Regions from separate parts of the Bradyrhizobium genosp. P genome, predicted to be linked through region 2. Evidence: predicted binding sites of a transcription regulator. Region 2 holds the regulator's gene; each other region holds the start of a gene.
What was found. The regulator LexA, encoded in region 2, represses DNA repair genes until DNA is damaged. The targets are predictions, from matches to a motif close to TGTTCNNNNTGTGTTCNG.
Positions count from the first base shown of each region.

Region 1: the regulator LexA is predicted to act here: its motif matches at 2,450-2,467, upstream of uvrA (excinuclease ABC subunit UvrA).
Region 3: the regulator LexA is predicted to act here: its motif matches at 2,580-2,597, upstream of radA (DNA repair protein RadA).
Region 4: the regulator LexA is predicted to act here: its motif matches at 1,797-1,814, upstream of ACP2YO_RS40390 (ribonuclease T2 family protein).

Region 1 is NZ_CP188195.1:4,924,994-4,929,203, forward strand. It holds gene uvrA (excinuclease ABC subunit UvrA) at 1-2,360, opposite strand, end outside; gene ACP2YO_RS23860 (outer membrane protein) at 2,606-3,367, opposite strand; gene ACP2YO_RS23865 (single-stranded DNA-binding protein) at 3,945-4,210, shown strand, end outside.
Region 2 is NZ_CP188195.1:4,812,689-4,816,898, reverse strand. It holds gene ACP2YO_RS23310 (HAD family hydrolase) at 1-115, shown strand, start outside; gene glp (gephyrin-like molybdotransferase Glp) at 158-1,369, shown strand; gene lexA (transcriptional repressor LexA) at 1,611-2,312, shown strand; gene ACP2YO_RS23295 (hypothetical protein) at 2,555-2,983, shown strand; gene ACP2YO_RS23290 (hypothetical protein) at 3,132-3,359, shown strand; partial or broken gene ACP2YO_RS23285 (ComEC/Rec2 family competence protein) at 3,356-4,210, opposite strand, start outside.
Region 3 is NZ_CP188195.1:5,579,328-5,583,537, reverse strand. It holds gene purF (amidophosphoribosyltransferase) at 1-194, opposite strand, end outside; gene ACP2YO_RS27085 (CvpA family protein) at 230-859, opposite strand; gene radA (DNA repair protein RadA) at 1,031-2,512, opposite strand; gene ACP2YO_RS27075 (DUF5131 family protein) at 2,713-3,465, shown strand; gene ACP2YO_RS27070 (three-Cys-motif partner protein TcmP) at 3,468-4,210, opposite strand, start outside.
Region 4 is NZ_CP188195.1:8,413,775-8,417,984, reverse strand. It holds gene ACP2YO_RS40395 (23S rRNA (adenine(2030)-N(6))-methyltransferase RlmJ) at 26-886, opposite strand; gene ACP2YO_RS40390 (ribonuclease T2 family protein) at 1,059-1,721, opposite strand; gene ACP2YO_RS40385 (hypothetical protein) at 1,877-2,341, opposite strand; gene ACP2YO_RS40380 (hypothetical protein) at 2,507-2,806, shown strand; gene ACP2YO_RS40375 (DUF3617 domain-containing protein) at 2,851-3,390, shown strand; gene ACP2YO_RS40370 (ATP-binding protein) at 3,396-4,210, opposite strand, start outside.

The DNA of each region.
Region 1 (4,210 bases), 110 kb from region 2:
TGCATCTCGATCTTGATGACGCCGTCGCCCTGGCAGGCTTCGCAGCGGCCGCCCTTGACGTTGAAGGAGAAGCGCCCCGGCTCGTAGCCGCGCGCCTTGGCTTCGGGCAGGCCGGCAAACCATTCGCGGATCGGCGTGAAGGCGCCGGTATAGGTCGCGGGGTTCGAACGCGGCGTGCGGCCGATCGGCGACTGGTCGATGTCGATGATCTTGTCGATATGCTCGAGGCCCTCGATGCGATCGTGAGGCGCGGCGCCTTCGCTGGCGTTGTTGAGTTTGCGGGCGATCGCCTTGTACAGCGTGTCGATCAGCAAGGTCGACTTGCCGCCGCCGGAGACGCCGGTGACGCAGGTGAACAGGCCGAGCGGAATCTCGGCCGAGACGTTCTTGAGATTGTTGCCGCGGGCGTTGATGACCTTCAGCGTGCGGCGATGGTTCGGCGGCCGCCGCTCGGGAATCGCGACCGACAATTCGCCGGTGAGGTATTTGCCGGTCAGCGATTTCGGATTGCGCTTGATCTGGTCGGGCGTGCCCTCGGCCACGATGTGGCCGCCATGCATGCCGGCGCCGGGGCCGATGTCGAGCACGTAATCGGCGAGCAGGATGGCGTCCTCGTCATGCTCTACGACGATGACGGTGTTGCCGAGGTCGCGAAGCCGCTTCAGCGTGTCGAGCAGGCGGGCGTTGTCGCGCTGGTGCAGGCCGATCGACGGCTCGTCCAGCACATAGAGCACGCCTGTCAGCCCCGAGCCGATCTGCGAGGCGAGGCGGATGCGCTGGCTTTCGCCGCCGGACAACGTGCCGGAGGCGCGCGCCAAGGTCAGGTAGTTCAGGCCGACATCGAGCAGGAAGGTCAGCCGCTCGCGGATCTCCTTCAGGATGCGCGCGGCGATTTCGTTCTGCTGGGCGTTGAGCGCCTCCGGCACGGTCTCGAACCATTCGCCGGCGCGCCGGACCGAGAGCTCCGAGATCTCGCCAATGTGCTTGCCGCCGATCTTGACGCAGAGCGCCTCCGGCTTCAGCCGGTAGCCGTGGCAGCCCGCGCAGGGGACGTCGGAGAAATACTTCGCCAGCTCCTCGCGCGCCCACTCGCTCTCGGTCTCGCGGTAGCGGCGATTGATGTTGGTGACGACGCCCTCGAACGGCTTCTTGGTGTCGTAGGACCGGACCCCGTCCTCGTAGGAGAACTTGATCTCGTCCTCGCCGGAGCCATGCAGCAGCGCGGTCTGCACCTTCTTCGGCAGGTCCTTCCACTTGGTGTCGAGCGTGAACTTGTAGTGCTTGCCGAGCGCGGTCAGGGTCTGGATGTAATAGGGCGAGGAGGATTTCGCCCAGGGTGCGATCGCGCCCTTGCGCAGGGTCGCCTCCTTATCGGGGATGACGAGGTCCTCGTCGATATGCTGCTCGACGCCGAGGCCGCCGCAGGCCGGGCAGGCGCCGTAGGGGTTGTTGAAGGAGAACAATCTCGGCTCGATCTCGGGGATCGTGAAGCCGGAGACCGGGCAGGCGAATTTTTCCGAGAACAGGATACGCTCGGGCCCGCTCTTGTCATGGATCTTTGCGGTCTTCTTCTTGTCCTCGGTGGCTGCCGCCGCCGGAGCGTCGGCGTATTCGATCACAGCGAGGCCTTCCGCGAGCTTCAGCGCGGTCTCGAAGCTTTCGGCCAGGCGCTGCGACAGATCGGGGCGGACCACGATGCGGTCGACCACGACGTCGATGTCGTGCGGGAATTTCTTGTCGAGCGTGGGCGCCTCGGCGAGCTCATGGAAGGTGCCGTCGATCTTGACGCGCTGAAAACCCTTCTTGAGGTATTCGGCGAGCTCCTTCTTGTACTCGCCCTTGCGGCCGCGCACGACCGGCGCCAGCAGATAGAGGCGGGTGCCTTCCGGCAGCGCCAGCACGCGGTCGACCATCTGCGAGACGATCTGGCTTTCGATCGGCAGGCCGGTGACCGGCGAATAGGGCACGCCGACGCGCGCCCACAACAGGCGCATGTAGTCGTAGATCTCGGTGACGGTGCCGACCGTGGAGCGCGGGTTCTTCGACGTCGTCTTCTGCTCGATCGAGATCGCCGGCGACAGGCCGTCGATTTGGTCGACGTCGGGCTTCTGCATCATCTCCAGGAATTGGCGCGCATAGGCCGACAGCGACTCGACGTAGCGGCGCTGGCCCTCGGCATAGATGGTGTCGAAGGCGAGCGAGGATTTGCCCGAGCCGGACAGGCCGGTGAACACCACGAGCTTGTCGCGCGGAATCTCGACGTCGATGTTCTTCAGATTGTGCTCGCGCGCGCCGCGAATCGTGATGGCGCGCGATGAGGAGCCGTTCTGTTGGCGCTTCGACTTGAGCACTTCGTCCATAGCGGCAATTTCCGGGCGCGTGACGCGTGCGCCTTTTGGGCGCGCATCGCCGGTGATGCCGGGACCTTGCGCCGATGGGTGGTGAAGACTGGAACGTAGGAAGAACGGCCAAGGATTTCCAGTGCCGTGTTGATTCCATCAACGGATAGTTTGCCGGATGGCAGCAGCCGTCAGCAGCACGGGTTCCAGCAACGCAAAAAGGCCGGCGCAAGGCCGGCCTTTTCGTCGCGATCGGGTCGCGCGTATCAGTATTTCGCGACCACCGGGCCGCCCCAGTTGAAGTGGTGGTTGAGGCCCGCCTTCACGGTGTGGAAGGTGTCGCTCCAGTCCGAGCGGTCGGCGGGCGCCGGCGTGTACTGGATCGAGCCCTTACCGAGATCGAGGTAGCTGTATTCGAGCTTGGCCGACCAGTTCGGCGCGAACATGTATTCGACGCCCGCGCCGGCAGTCCAACCCCAGCGCGTGTCGCTCGCGGCGATCGAGGGAGGCGCGAGGCCGGCACTGTAACGGTGCTGGATGTCGCCGACCGCGGCACCGCCGCTCACGAACCACAGCGCGAGACCGTCGGCGTAGCCGAGACGGCCCTTGATATCGCCGAAGCTGCGCAAGGCGGTGTAGTAGGTGTCGAGCAGATCGGGTGGTCCGATATTGATGACAGCAGAGCGGCCATTGATTCCGGACCAGTGATAGTCGCCCTCGAGGCCGAACAGGGCGGGGCCAGCCTGCCAGTTGTAGCCGATCACACCGCCGACGAAGCCGCCGCTGGTGTCGTAATTCTGAGTACCGACAAAGGTCGGATCGTTCGGCGCGCCAAGGAACCTTTCCTTGTTGGTGCCCCATCCGCCGCCGCCCTGAACACCGACGTAGAATCCGTTCCAGTCTGTCGCGGGAGCGACAACTGCCGGCGTCGGAGCCTTGGCCACCGGTGCTGGGGCAAGGTCAGCCGCGGATGCTGAAGGGACACTGAGAACGGCGAGGGCTGCTGCTGCAACAAGAAGCTTTTTCATGGGATCCATCCCGCTTCGAATCTGCAATGCAGCCTACCATCAGGGGTTGAAGATCACCGTGGCTCCCGCGACACATATGATATCAATTTGATTCCATTGAATATTTTACGATTTATTAGGATTTAACCATGTCCGATTCGCCGACGATCGATGGTGCCGTGGGCCGGCGGGGCAGAACAGCCGGCCACAAAGGAAAAGGCCGGCACGAGGCCGGCCTTTCGTTCGGGTGGTCAGTACTTGTCCGCTTCTCGTTGGTCCCGAAGCGCTGAAATCTAGAAGATCGACGCGAGCGCCGCGTCCGTAACTTTGGACTTTACTCCGATTCAACCGCAAAGACCGTCTCCCAAATGCTACACCCTCTCACCATCGCCGCTCCTCCGGGACGGCCGGTTATGGAGAACAAATCTGGAACATTGGCGCCCGCGATGCTATATGTGGATAACCGCTGTATGCCCGCGCGATCGCGGAGGCGGCGGGATGGCGTCGGCGTATAGGTTCGCGACGCCTGCAGTAAGTGGCGAAGGTTGAACGTGGCGGCCGATGTCCGGCTGGCCCGGTTTTGGTGGAGAATGAAGCGATGGCGGGAAGTGTGAACAAGGTGATCCTGGTCGGAAACCTCGGCAAGGATCCGGAAATCCGGCGGACGCAGGACGGTCGTCCGATCGCGAACCTTTCCATCGCGACCTCGGAGACCTGGCGCGACAAGGGCACCGGCGAGCGCAAGGAAAAGACCGAGTGGCACCGCGTGGTGATCTTCAATGAGGGTCTCTGCAAGGTCGCCGAGCAGTACCTGAAGAAGGGCGCCAAGGTGTACATCGAGGGCCAGTTGCAGACCCGCAAATG
Region 2 (4,210 bases):
TTTCTTCGACGACTCCGCCGCCAATATCGAAGGTGCGCGGGCGCGCGGCCTTCACGCCGTCCACGTGACATCGACGGATGACGTGGCAAGGGCGCTCGCCGCACTTGGGATTTAGGCATTTGGGATTTAGGCACTTTGGATTTAGGAGGTCCTGCCCGTGGCACTGATGCCGGTTGCCGATGCCCTCTCCGCCATTCTCGCCAGCGCAGAGCCGCTGCCCGAGGAGATGGTGGCGCTCGATACCGCCTATCACCGCACGCTGGCACGCGACGTCGCGGCGCGGCGCACCCAGCCGCCGCAGCCGATGTCGGCGATGGACGGTTACGCGGTGCGCGCAGCCGACGCAGCTGATCTCTCGGCCCGGCTGAAGGTGATCGGCGAGGTCGCGGCCGGCCGGCCGTTCGAGCGAACAGTCGGCGCCGGCGAAGCGGTGCGGATTTTTACCGGCGGCGTGATCCCCGATGGCGCTGACGCGATCATCATCCAGGAGGATACCAAGGCTGACGGCGACCACATCACCCTGACGGAGGCCGCCGCCAAAGGTCGGCATATCCGCGTCGCCGGGGTGGATTTCCACGAAGGCGACGTAATGCTGGCAGGCGGCAGCGTTCTGTCCGACCGCGCGCTGTCGCTCGCCGCCGCGATGAACTATCCGGAACTGGCCGTCCGCCGCCGTCCGAAGGTCGCGGTGCTGGCGACCGGCGATGAGCTTGTCATGCCGGGTTCCCGCCCCGGCCCGGGTCAGATCGTCTATTCCAACGGTTATGCGCTGCGGGCGCTGGCGCGCGCCGAAGGCGCCGAGACCGTCGATCTCGGCATCGCCGCCGACACCGTGGCGTCGACCACCTCAGGAATCCGCCGGGCGCGCGAGGCGGACGCCGACATACTCATCACCACCGGCGGCGCCTCGGTCGGCGACCACGATCTCGTCAAGCAGTCGCTGGAGGCCGAGGGCGTCGACATGGCGTTCTGGCGGATCGCGATGCGGCCCGGCAAGCCGATGATGCACGGGCGGTTGGGTTCGATGCGGGTGATGGGCCTGCCCGGCAATCCGGTGTCGTCTTATGTCTGCGCCTTCCTGTTTCTGGTGCCGCTGATTCGGGCTTTGAACGGACGCAAGGTGATTCATCATGTCCGCGAGAGCGCCGTGCTCGGCCGCGATCTTGCCGCCAACGACCAGCGCGAGGACTATCTGCGCGCGCGGCTCGAGGAGCGCGACGACGGCACGCTGATCGCGACGCCGGTCCTGCAGCAGGACAGTTCGCTGTTGGGAAATCTCGCTGCGGCACGGGCACTTCTGATCCGTCCGCCGTTCGCGCCGGCCGCCGTTACAGGCGCGCCGTGCGAGATCCTGACGATGCCGGAGTGACGCTGCGCGCGAACCGCGCATCGGGAACGGCTGTTACGTTCAGCTCCACGCTCAGCTCTACGTTCACCTGAAATTAAGTGGTTGCGGAACACATATCGAACATATAGTGTCCGTTCATGATTTGTTTCGAGTACTGGTGTCTATGAATGGGAGTCCATCTCGGAGTTTAGCGCTTCCGAGACCTGGCTTTCTTCTGATGTCTCGGAATCGAACGACGCTATCAACCGGGGGAATGCTCGAGATGCTCACGCGCAAACAGTACGAACTTCTGCGTTTCATCAACGAACGTCTGAAAGAGGCCGGCGTGCCGCCCTCGTTTGACGAGATGAAGGACGCGCTCGATCTGCGCTCGAAATCCGGTATCCATCGCCTCATCACCGCCCTCGAGGAGCGCGGCTTCATCCGCCGCCTGCCCAACCGCGCCCGCGCCATCGAGGTGATCAAGCTTCCCGAGCTCTCCGGCGGCGGCAATGGCCGGCGCGGCTTCACGCCCAGCGTCATCGAAGGCACGCTCGGCAAGCGCTCGAGCGCACCGATTGGCGCCGAGGATGACGGCAACCGCCCGGTCGCCGTCCCCGTGATGGGCCGGATTGCGGCCGGTACGCCGATCGAGGCGCTGCAAACCCGCAGCCACACCATCAGTGTGCCGCCCGACATGCTCGGCTCCGGGGAACACTACGCGCTGGAAGTGCGCGGCGACTCCATGGTCGATGCCGGCATCCTCGACGGCGACATGGCGCTGATCCAGCGCAACGACACCGCCGACACCGGCGACATCGTGGTGGCGCTGATCGACGAAGAGGAAGCCACCCTCAAGCGCTTCCGCCGGCGTGGCGCCTCGATCGCGCTCGAGCCGGCCAACACTGCCTATGAAGTGCGCATCCTGCCGCCGAACCGGGTGCGGATCCAGGGCAAGCTGATCGGGCTCTATCGCAAATACTGACGGCGTCGAGGAACGAGCGACACATCGGCAAGTTGCTTGGCGGATAGCGCAGCGCGTTGCTTCTCTGGACGCGCTCCGATACCTCCCGCGCGCTGTAGCGCGTTTGTGATCGGAGCTCCTGGGCGGCCAGTCGTACAATCGCCCAGAAACGGGAAAAGACTGTTTCGCTATCGTCCACTCTGGTAGAGGCCTGCGCCTCAAGGGGAGGCACGGGTCGCTATCTCGAAATGAGGAGCCATCCGATGTGTGACTATAGTCTGCACGCTGTGGCATCGCGTCCCGCCGTTGTCGGAGAGACGCTGATCACCACGACCTTCCGCGGCACGTCGACCCGCGGCTTTGCCTCGGAGCATGATCCGGCCGTCGCGGTCTGCATGCGTCCGGGCACCGAGCTCGCCTTCGCTGAAAACGTCCGCTACGATAGCCGCTGGATCTGGACCAAGACGATCGGCTACCGCGTCGGCGTGTTCAACGAGGTCGAGCCCGACGTTCCCGATCGCCATCATGACGCGGTCGAATTCCCCGACGGCAATCGCATATTGGTGACGCAGCTCTGCGAAGGGCAGCGCGTGACCGTGCTGCAGCTGCCGGCGGTTCAGCCGACCGTCGAACAGAAGCCCAAGGTCTTGGAGCGGCGGCCCTCTGCATTTGCGTCGCTATTTTTGGGTTGAGACCATCAGCGCCGCAGGATGAACCGCCTCGCGGCGGGTGACCAAAGCAATTTCGAGCGACCCCGGACTTAGGGTTCCGGGGCGCAATTGGGGATTTGCGTCCAACAGCGCCTTGGCGCATCATCTCGCGCTGAGAAGGACACGCGCGGTGGTCGACAAGGTCACTTGGCAAAAGGCTGGACGCGTCACGGAGCCGGGCCGGTACATGTTCCGGTTCGGCTGGCTCACGGTCACCGCCGACGACCTCAAGGTCTGGCAGCAATTTCCCGAAGCCGCCTTCACCCTGGTCAAGTTGCCCGACGCCGGCCCCGACTCCGACGAGTACCATCTCGGCGCCTTCGAAATTCCGGCGACGCCCTCGCCCGACCACCCCTAATCGTCGCCCTGAACATCCGCCTCCGCCGGGGTCGCATCGACCGCAGGCCGCGTCGCGCCGGGCAGCCGCAACATCGTTTCGCTCTCGGTATCGCCGGAAACCGCCGGCGACCACGGCCGGTCGATGCCACCAGGCTTGACCGCGTCGATGGCAAAGCCGTCACTGACACGGCGCAGCATCAGCGCACCGTGGCGCCGCAGCCGCTCGGAATCGATCACGGACGCCGCGCAGTCCTGTGGCGTCGACCGAGCGGTCACGATCAGCATGGCGCGCTCGCAATCATCCACCAGCGCCTCGGGCCGCGTCGCCAGCGCGACGAAGCCGCCACCGGCGCCCGTCGCGGTCACACAGCCGCTGTCGTCGCAGGAGACGCCGTCTGCCAGCGAGAGATCGGCGGCGGTGCGCGCATCGGCATCCGCAGCGAGCCATTCCTTGACGAGGAAGGCGTCCTTGGCGCTCCGCATCAGATGCAGCCGCCCGTCGCCGCCTCGCACCGCGACGTTGCGGCCGTCAGCGGAGATGAGGACATCTGGCTGCGGCACCCTTACCGCCCAGATTGTCGCGACCAGAAGCAGGGCCGCGCCCGACCAGCGCAGCGGGGTACGCAGCAGCCCGAGCAGGACGAGCCCCACGCTCGCCAGGATCATGGGCCCGGTGCCGAACGCCGCCATGCGGCCGACCGCACCCGGCAGCGCGGCGACCCACTGCGTCACCACGATCATCCAGTCGATGCCGAGGCCCATGAGCCACCAGAACACGCCGTCAAAGCCGAACGGCATGGCCAGGAGCCCAAGCAAGCCCGCCGGCATCACGACCGCCGACACCACCGGCATCGCCGCCAGATTGGCGAG
Region 3 (4,210 bases), 770 kb from region 2:
TGCAATCCGAGCGCGGTGATGGCGGCGGCCTCAGGGTGGCCGAAGATGCCGAACACCCCGCATTCCTCGCGCAGCGTGTCCCCGTCCAGATCGAGGTCCAGATCAGGGCGTTGGAGATCATCCCGCAATTCGATCGGGCCGAGGGCGAGGTCCAGTTGGTCGGCGTGATCGGAACTGGCTTGCATCTCGTTCATCGCCTCTGGTTGGGGCCCCAAGTCAGACCCAAAAGTTACTGGCCCGCCGGTTTCTCGATCAGCTTTTTGAGGCTGTCGCGAGCGGGTTTGCTATAGCCGTCGCCCGACGCAGGCGCGGCCTGATCGGTATCGGCAAAATCATCGTCGGGCTTATTCTTTTTGAATTTCTTTAAGATGGTGTTCTCGGGGTCGTCAGGCAAGAGCGACATCAGCCAATCCCCGGTTCCTTGCAGCACCACCCGGGATTTCGCCCCGGTCACCCAGTCGGGCCGTTGCTTGTCCGGGACCAGCCAGCTGAAGAACATGAACGCCACGACCACGATCAGCAGGCCGCGGGCGAGGCCGAACAGGAAGCCGAGGGTGCGGTCGAGCGCGCCGATCCGCGAATCCAGGATCATGTCTGAAATCCGCACCGTGATGATGGAGACCACGATCAGGGTGCCGATGAAGACGCCGGCCACCACGACCGCCGCTGCGATCGTGTCGTTGTTGAAATAAGTCTTGGCGGTCGGCAGCAGCTTCGAGAAAGCATACAGCGTGACCAGCGCCGCGGCGCCCCAGGCGGCGATCGACAGGATCTCGCGCATGAAGCCGCGCACCATGGCAAGCAGGCCCGAGATCAGCATCACCCCGAGCAGGACGAGATCGAGTATCGTTATCGGCATCGGCTGGTCAGGTCCGCTGGTACGTTCAGGTACGCTGTTTAAAGCTCTCGCGAATCGGCAAACTCGGTGCCGTCCTAACTGAAGCGCGTCGGGCGCATCCGGCAAGGCCGGACGGCAACCTTTCCCGCGCGGCGGATGTATAGCGGCGGGGCGCTGATACGTCACGCCGCTTTAGCTGTTCTCGCGACGGAATCGGGCCGGTGTGGCATTTTTCTCAGTCGCTTCAGGCTCCCGTGACGCCGCCTGGTCGCCTCTTGGCGTACCCCGACCGCCCCGAGGGGTCCCGCGCGCGGCGATTTCGGCAACCAAAGTGGTCAGATTGCCGACGCTGTTGAGGATGAGACCGGCATCGCCGCCGACGTCGCCACGGGCCGATTCGGGCAGGATGGCGCGGCCGAAGCCGAGCTTGGCGGCTTCCTTCAGCCTCGCCGACGTCTGCGCCACCGGGCGGACCGCGCCGGAGAGCGAAATCTCGCCGAAATAGACCGCATCCGTCGGCAACTGTGCGTTCACCAGCGACGACACCAGCGCCGCGGCCGCGGCCATGTCGGCTGCGGGTTCCTGAATGCGCAGGCCGCCGGCGACATTGAGGTACACGTCGTGCCCAGAGAGCTTCACCCCGCAATGGGCCTCCAGCACCGCCAGCACCATCGACAGCCGGCTCGGATCCCAGCCGACCACGGCGCGCCGGGGCGTGCCGAGCGAGGTCGGCGCCACCAATGCCTGCAATTCGACCAGCACCGGGCGGGTGCCCTCGATGCCGGCAAACACCGCTGTGCCGGGGCTTCCTTGGTCACGTTCAGACAGGAACAATTCGGAGGGGTTGGTGACTTCGCGCAGGCCCAGCCCCGTCATCTCGAACACCCCGATCTCGTCGGTCGCGCCAAAGCGGTTCTTCACCGCGCGCAGGATGCGGAATTGTTGCGAGCCTTCGCCCTCGAACGACAGCACGGCGTCGACCATGTGCTCGACCACGCGGGGGCCGGCGATCTGGCCGTCCTTGGTGACGTGGCCGACCAGGATGATCGCGGCGCCGGTCTTCTTGGCAAATCGTATCAGCGCCTGCGCGGAGGCGCGGACCTGGGTCACGGTGCCGGGCGCCGATTCCACCGTGTCGGTCCACATGGTCTGGATCGAATCGATCACGATCAGGCGCGGCACGGCGCCTTCCGAGAGCGTCGAGACGATGTCCTCGACCGAGGTCTCGGCTGCCAGCTGCACCGGCGCATCAGCGAGCCCCAGCCGCTCGGCCCGCAGCCGCACCTGCGCCACCGCCTCTTCGCCCGATATGTAGACCGCGCGATGCCCGGCGCGCGCCATCATGCTGGTGGCCTGGGTCAGCAGCGTCGATTTGCCGATACCGGGATCGCCGCCGACCAAAAGCACCGAGCCGCGCACGAAACCGCCGCCGGTGACGCGATCGAGTTCGGCCATGCCGGAGGAGGTGCGCGGGGCATCCTGGCTTTTGCCGGTCAGGCTTTCCAGCGCGAACGTCCGCCCCTTGCGCCTGGAGCGGATCGAGACCGGCACCGAGCCGGTGGCGTCTTCCTCGGCCAGCGTATTCCACTCGCCGCAGGACTCGCACTTGCCTTGCCAGCGATTATACGCCGCGCCGCAGTTCTGGCAGACAAAGGAGAGGGTGGATTTGGCCATTGGGGAATCAATTGAGAGGAAGCGGCTTGTCATATACGTGGCCAGCAACGCGTGGCGCTAGCTTGATCGTTCTTATTTTGTTCTTTAACCTGATTTCCTCCCCACGTCAAAGGGTTCGGAAGGCGACAGGAATCCTTGGGTAAGAAGTTTTCGTTACCTTGCTTGCACGCGCCACATCCAAGTTGAGTTGGGAGAATCCAATGGCTGAGACATCAATCGAGTGGACTGACGCAACTTGGAATCCTGTGGCCGGCTGCACCGTACTCACCGCAGGCTGTACGAACTGCTACGCGATGCGAATGGCGGCAAGGCTTGAGGCAATGGGCACTCAGAAGTACCGCGGTCTGACCCGGAAAAGTGGAAAACGTGCCGTATGGACCGGTAAGATTCGTTTGGATTACGCATCGCTGGACACACCCAAGACGTGGTCGAAGCCGCGAAAGGTGTTTGTGAATTCAATGTCCGATTTGTTTCACGATGACGTTCCGATTGAATTCATTGCTCGGGTTTGGGACGTCATGAAGGACACATCCCGACACACCTATCAAATCCTTACAAAGCGTCCCGAGCGCATGGCTATGGTTCTGGCTCAAAGACAGTTCGAAATCCTCCCGAACGTCTGGCTCGGCACCAGCGTTGAAGATAATCGTGTCCTCGCTCGTCTGGACGCGATCCGGCAGGTGCCTGCTGCGGTCAGGTTTGTTTCCCTTGAGCCCTTGATCGGGTCCGTAGCGGAAGGCGATCTGACCGACATCCACTGGGCGATCGTCGGTGGAGAAAGCGGCCCGCGCGCTCGCGAGATGCGACCTGAATGGGTCGACGAGATCGAGGCGATGTGCCGTGCTTCTGGAACGGCTTTCTTCTTCAAACAATGGGGTGGAAAAAACAAGAAAGCCGCCGGTCGTGTACTGAACGGCAAGACATACGATGAGATGCCTGATTTACGGCCGTAGTCTCATCGGTATTTATTAAAGATTCCCTCGATGATCTTTTGCGCAACCGGCTTCTGTGAAGCAAAGAATAAGTAGTACACAACCGCGTTGGTACTGTTTTTCATCGGCAAGGGCTCAGGGACGAACTGGAATCCAGCTACTTTGCGCAGCCTTTCCTGAAAAGCGCGTACGATAGCCTCATTGCTTTGCTTTACGATGTCTGGTGCACCGAACAAGTTGCCTTGCGGATGTTCTGCGTAGGCCGTTTCTCTCCAAGTTTCGTCGCCCCAAAAGCGGTTCATCCGATCTATGCCATCCCTCGGAACGGCATCGGGGTTCCGCCAAATCGCATTCCTATTCATGTCCATCACTGGGAAGTTCAGAAACATGTCAACGGCGTGAGACTGGCCTGCCATCTCCATCGCGCTCCATTCCAAGTGAAGACCGTAGGGATCAAAGAGGCAGAGCGCTCGCTTGAAGTGCTCGTATCTGATCGTTGGCAGAAGGACCTGCGTGAGATATTTGGAAGCGTCGCCTGTTTCGATATGGACGTCACCGCGATTGGCACACAGCCGTCTTAAGTGCGCTGTTTTGTGTGCGTCCATATCGATGAAAAAGAAACCATCGAAGGGGGGCGTCGTTTTTAACGCACGCGCTGGGCTGCCGTCGATCGGTCCACCACTTCGCTTTGAGATGTGGACGCCGGCGCCACTGAAAGCGTCGACGTAGAGTTTCTTCAAACCTTTCTGGTTGGCAAAGGCGCTCG
Region 4 (4,210 bases), 3.6 Mb from region 2:
CACATTTTTCAGCAGGCGTGCCGGATTATGGTTTGGGCGTCTCGAGTCTGAAGCGGGCAGCACCGCCCTGGCCAAGCGGCTTCTCGAGTTCGGGCAGAATGATCTTCAACTCGTTGGCGAGCGTCCACGGCGGATTCACGATCAAAAGGCCGGTGGAAACGAGGCCGCTGCCGGTTTCCTGCGGCGCAACACTGAATTCAAGGCGCAAACATTTGCCGGGCGGCCGGCTCGTTGCTGCTGTTGCGGCCACGCTGCGGGCGAGTTCGTCGGTCGCCCTCCGTGTTTTTACGGGATACCATATCAGGTACATGCCGGTCGGCCATTTTGCGAACGCTTCCGAAAAGCCCTTGGCCAGCCGCTCGAACTCATCCTTGGCCTCGAACGGCGGATCGATCAGCACCAGACCGCGCCGCTCGTTCGGCGGCACGAACGCCGGCAGCGCCGTCCAGCCGTCGAGATCGACGACGCGGGCCTGCGTGTCGCGCCGCAGCGCGTCGATCAGTTGCCTGCGCGCGGTCTGCTCGATCTCGCAGGCGGTGAGGCGGTCCTGCGGTCGCAACAGCGCGCGCGCGATCAAGGGCGAGCCGGGATAGGACTTCAACTCGGCCTTTGGATTGAACGCTCTGACGATGTCGAGATAGGGCGTGACCAGCGGCGACGTCTTGTCGGACAGGCGCGCCTGCATCAGCCGCGCGATGCCGGTGAGCCATTCGCCGCCGCGCTGCGCTTCGCTCGATGTGAGATCGTAGAGTCCGGCGCCGGCGTGAGTGTCGATGACGCGAAACGGCGCCTGCTTCTCCTGCAGGTAGGTGAGCATGCGCACCAGCACGATGTGCTTGATGACATCGGCGAAGCTGCCGGCATGAAAGGCGTGACGGTAGTTCATCAGATAGCAGTTACCACGTCATTGCGAGCGGAGCGAAGCAATCCATGTCTCACCACGAGGAAAGAACGGATTGCTTCCGCCTTCGCCGAGGCTTCCGCGGCGAGTCGTCGCTTCAGCGCAAAATCGCTTGGCAATTTTGTCGCGAACTCCTCGCAATGACGGGAGAGGGAAGCTATCCGCCGCGCATCGGCGGCATCAGCACCTCGTCGCGGCGGCAGGCGCGGCGGTCGATCTCCTCGCAGGAACGGAATTGCAGCTCCTTGGAGAGGCAGATCCGCACTTCGCTGAGCCGCTTGCGGTCGCAGGTGACCGCGATGGCCGAATTGCTGAGCCCCGGATTGGCCTTGATGAACGCCGCTTCCAAATCGTCGGGCGCGATCGTCTTCGGCTCCGACAATTGCAGGAATTCCTCAGGGATCTTCACCGCGGCGCGTGCCTTGCGGACGGTTTCGAAATAGGCGCGTTCGTCGAGGCCGGAGCAGGTGCCGTGCTTGTCCCATTCGTTGAAGATCAGCCCGGGCGCCGGCATCAGATCGAGCATCGAAGTCATGATGTTGCGGCCAAGGCGCGGCGAGGGCCGCTGGCAGTACTCCGGGAAGCCGTGTTCATACTGCGGCCACAGGCCGTGCACCACGAAGGAGAACGGCCGCCCGCCGCACTGCGCCTGCGTGCCGCGGCCGTTGTTGCCGCGTTCGCTGGCCGATTCGCAGAAGGACGGCGACCATGACAGCGACAGCACATAGTAATCGAACTCGCCCGGTGCGTTCTGCCGGCGGTCCTGGGCCGACGCCATGCCGGCGGAGGCCAAGACCAGGACGATGGCTGCAAGCGACATCAGAAATCGGGAAATTGTGACCAACCGAGGCATCAAACGCTCCCTAACTCGACCCTGTCGAACCTAACAGGAGATCGGAACATTTCAAGAACAAAAAAGCCGCCTGCTCCTTGGAGGAGGCAGGCGCAAGCAATTCTCGGCAGTCTGGCAGGAGATCAGGGCCGCGCGGCTCGGCAGTAAGGGTTGTAGGCCCAGTTGCGATCGAGCCCCGTGACGCACCATTCGACGCCCTGGTTGAAGCCAGCGAAGCCGCCGTCCTCGATGATCGAGTAGTGGACCGTGCGCGTCTTGCCGTCGCTCAGCATCACGTCGCCGGCGCAATAGCGGCGCGGAATATTGTCGGACTGCCAGGGACGGAACGCGGTTTCGTGGATCCGGCCGTAGCCGGTGATCACCAGCGGCGAATTCCAGAAGGTGGCTTCCTTCTCGTGGAACTGCGAGCTGATGGTCGACAAGGCCGACTCGCACGGGGCCACGCGGCCGTCATAGCGCGGACCGGACAGCCAGAAATTCAGCTCGAACGGATTTGCGGCCTGCGCCGTGCCCCCAAAAGCCAGCAGCCCGAACATGAGCGCGGCGCCGAGGCCGAGTTTTTTGGGAGAAATGAACAGGTTGCGCATGGGAGTCCGCCCGATGATCCGATGCGGCGGACGGTGCCGCGAAGGCCCGGCGAGGTCAAGTGCAGCGCGGCAACACCTGAGGAGAAGTCCGCTTCGGAGAGAGGCTCGTTCTTTCCATGGCCACCGGCGCACTCTATGTTGTTGGCAAGCGAAATGGAGTCTGCGATGCGAAGGATGATGGCCGCGTGCCTGGTTGCCGTTTGCGGGATGCTGGCCATTGCGCCGGCGCGGGCCGACTGGTTGCAGCCGGTGCCGCCGTTCAAGGCGAATGATACCGGCGGTATAATTGCCTACACGCTGGCCGCCCAGACCGATGCTCGGCAGCTTGCCGTCGATCACTGCGCTTCCTACGGCAAGGTGGCAAAATTCCTCGCCGTGCAGGCCTATCCGGGCGGCTACATCTCGTTTGCCTGCCGCTGGGTACCCTACGGCGCCGCGAACCGGCCGTTGCGAACGCTCTACTGACACTGCCTCGAATCCTGCAACCGATCAGCCGGGAGCCAATCGCCATGACGCGACAGCTTGCATTATTTGGTTCGGCAGTTTGCCTGGTGTTGTCGGCCGGCGCGGCCAGCGCGGTCGATCTGCCGATCCGCAAGGCGGGCCTGTGGGAAGTGAAGATGGTGCGGACCAATTCGCCGCTGCCTGAAATGACGATGCAGCAGTGCACCGACGAGACCACCGATAAGGAGATGAGCACCGCCTTCTCGCCGCTGTCGAAGGAAGCCTGCTCCAAGAAGGACATTCAGAAGACCGCGACCGGTTATGTCAGCGATTCCGAATGCGGCTTCGGCAATGCGTCGATCACGACGCATTCCGAGATCACCGGGGATTTCAATTCCGCCTATACCGTCAAGTCGACGTCGCACAGCGAGCGCGGCGCGACACAAGGCGATCACGTCACGACGCTCGAGGCGAAGTGGCTCGGCGCCTGCAAGCCGGACCAGAAGGTCGGCGACATCATGATGCCCGGTGGCATCAAGATGAATGTCCACGACGTCGACAAGCTGAAGAGCTTGATCCCGAAGCAGATGCAGAAACAGAACTGAAGCGGCTACACCGGCACCCGTACCGCCGCGCGCAAGCCGCCCATCGGACTTTCGCCGAGCATGATGTCGCCGCCATGCGAGCGGGCGATGTCGCGGGCGATGGCAAGGCCGAGCCCGGTGCCGCCCTCGCCCTCGTCCTGGTTGCGGGCATCGTCGAGCCGCAGGAACGGCTTGAACACCTCTTCGCGCATGTCAGCCGGAATGCCCGGGCCGTCGTCGTCGACGGTCACGGTGAGATAGCGGTGATCGCGCTGGCCGGTGATCGAGATCGTGTTGGCATGGCGCGCCGCATTCGACACGAGGTTGCCGAGGCAGCGCTTGAACGAGGCCGGCTTCACGGTGACGACGGGCAGGCCGTGGAACGCCACGGTGGCGATATGGCCGTGACGCTCGGCGTCGCAGCGCAATTCCTCCAGCGCCATCGTCATGTCGGTCGGCTGGGCGATCTCGCCGGAATCGCCCCGCGCGAAGGCGAGATAGTCTTCGAGCATCATCGACATCTCGTCGACGTCCTTGCGCATCGCGTCGATTTCGGGACCTTCGCCCAGCAGGACGAGCTCGAGCTTGAAGCGGGTCAGGATGGTGCGCAAATCATGCGACACGCCGGCGAGCATCGCGGTGCGCTGCTCGATCGAGCGCTCGATGCGCGCCTTCATTTCCAGGAACGCCTGCGCGGCGCGCCGCACCTCGCGCGCGCCGCGCGGCCGGAAATTCGGCGCCTCGCGGCCCTTGCCGAAGCTTTCGGCGGCATCGGCCAGCCTGAGGATCGGCTTGATCTGGTTGCGCAGGAACAGCACCGCGACGATCAGCAGAATCGACG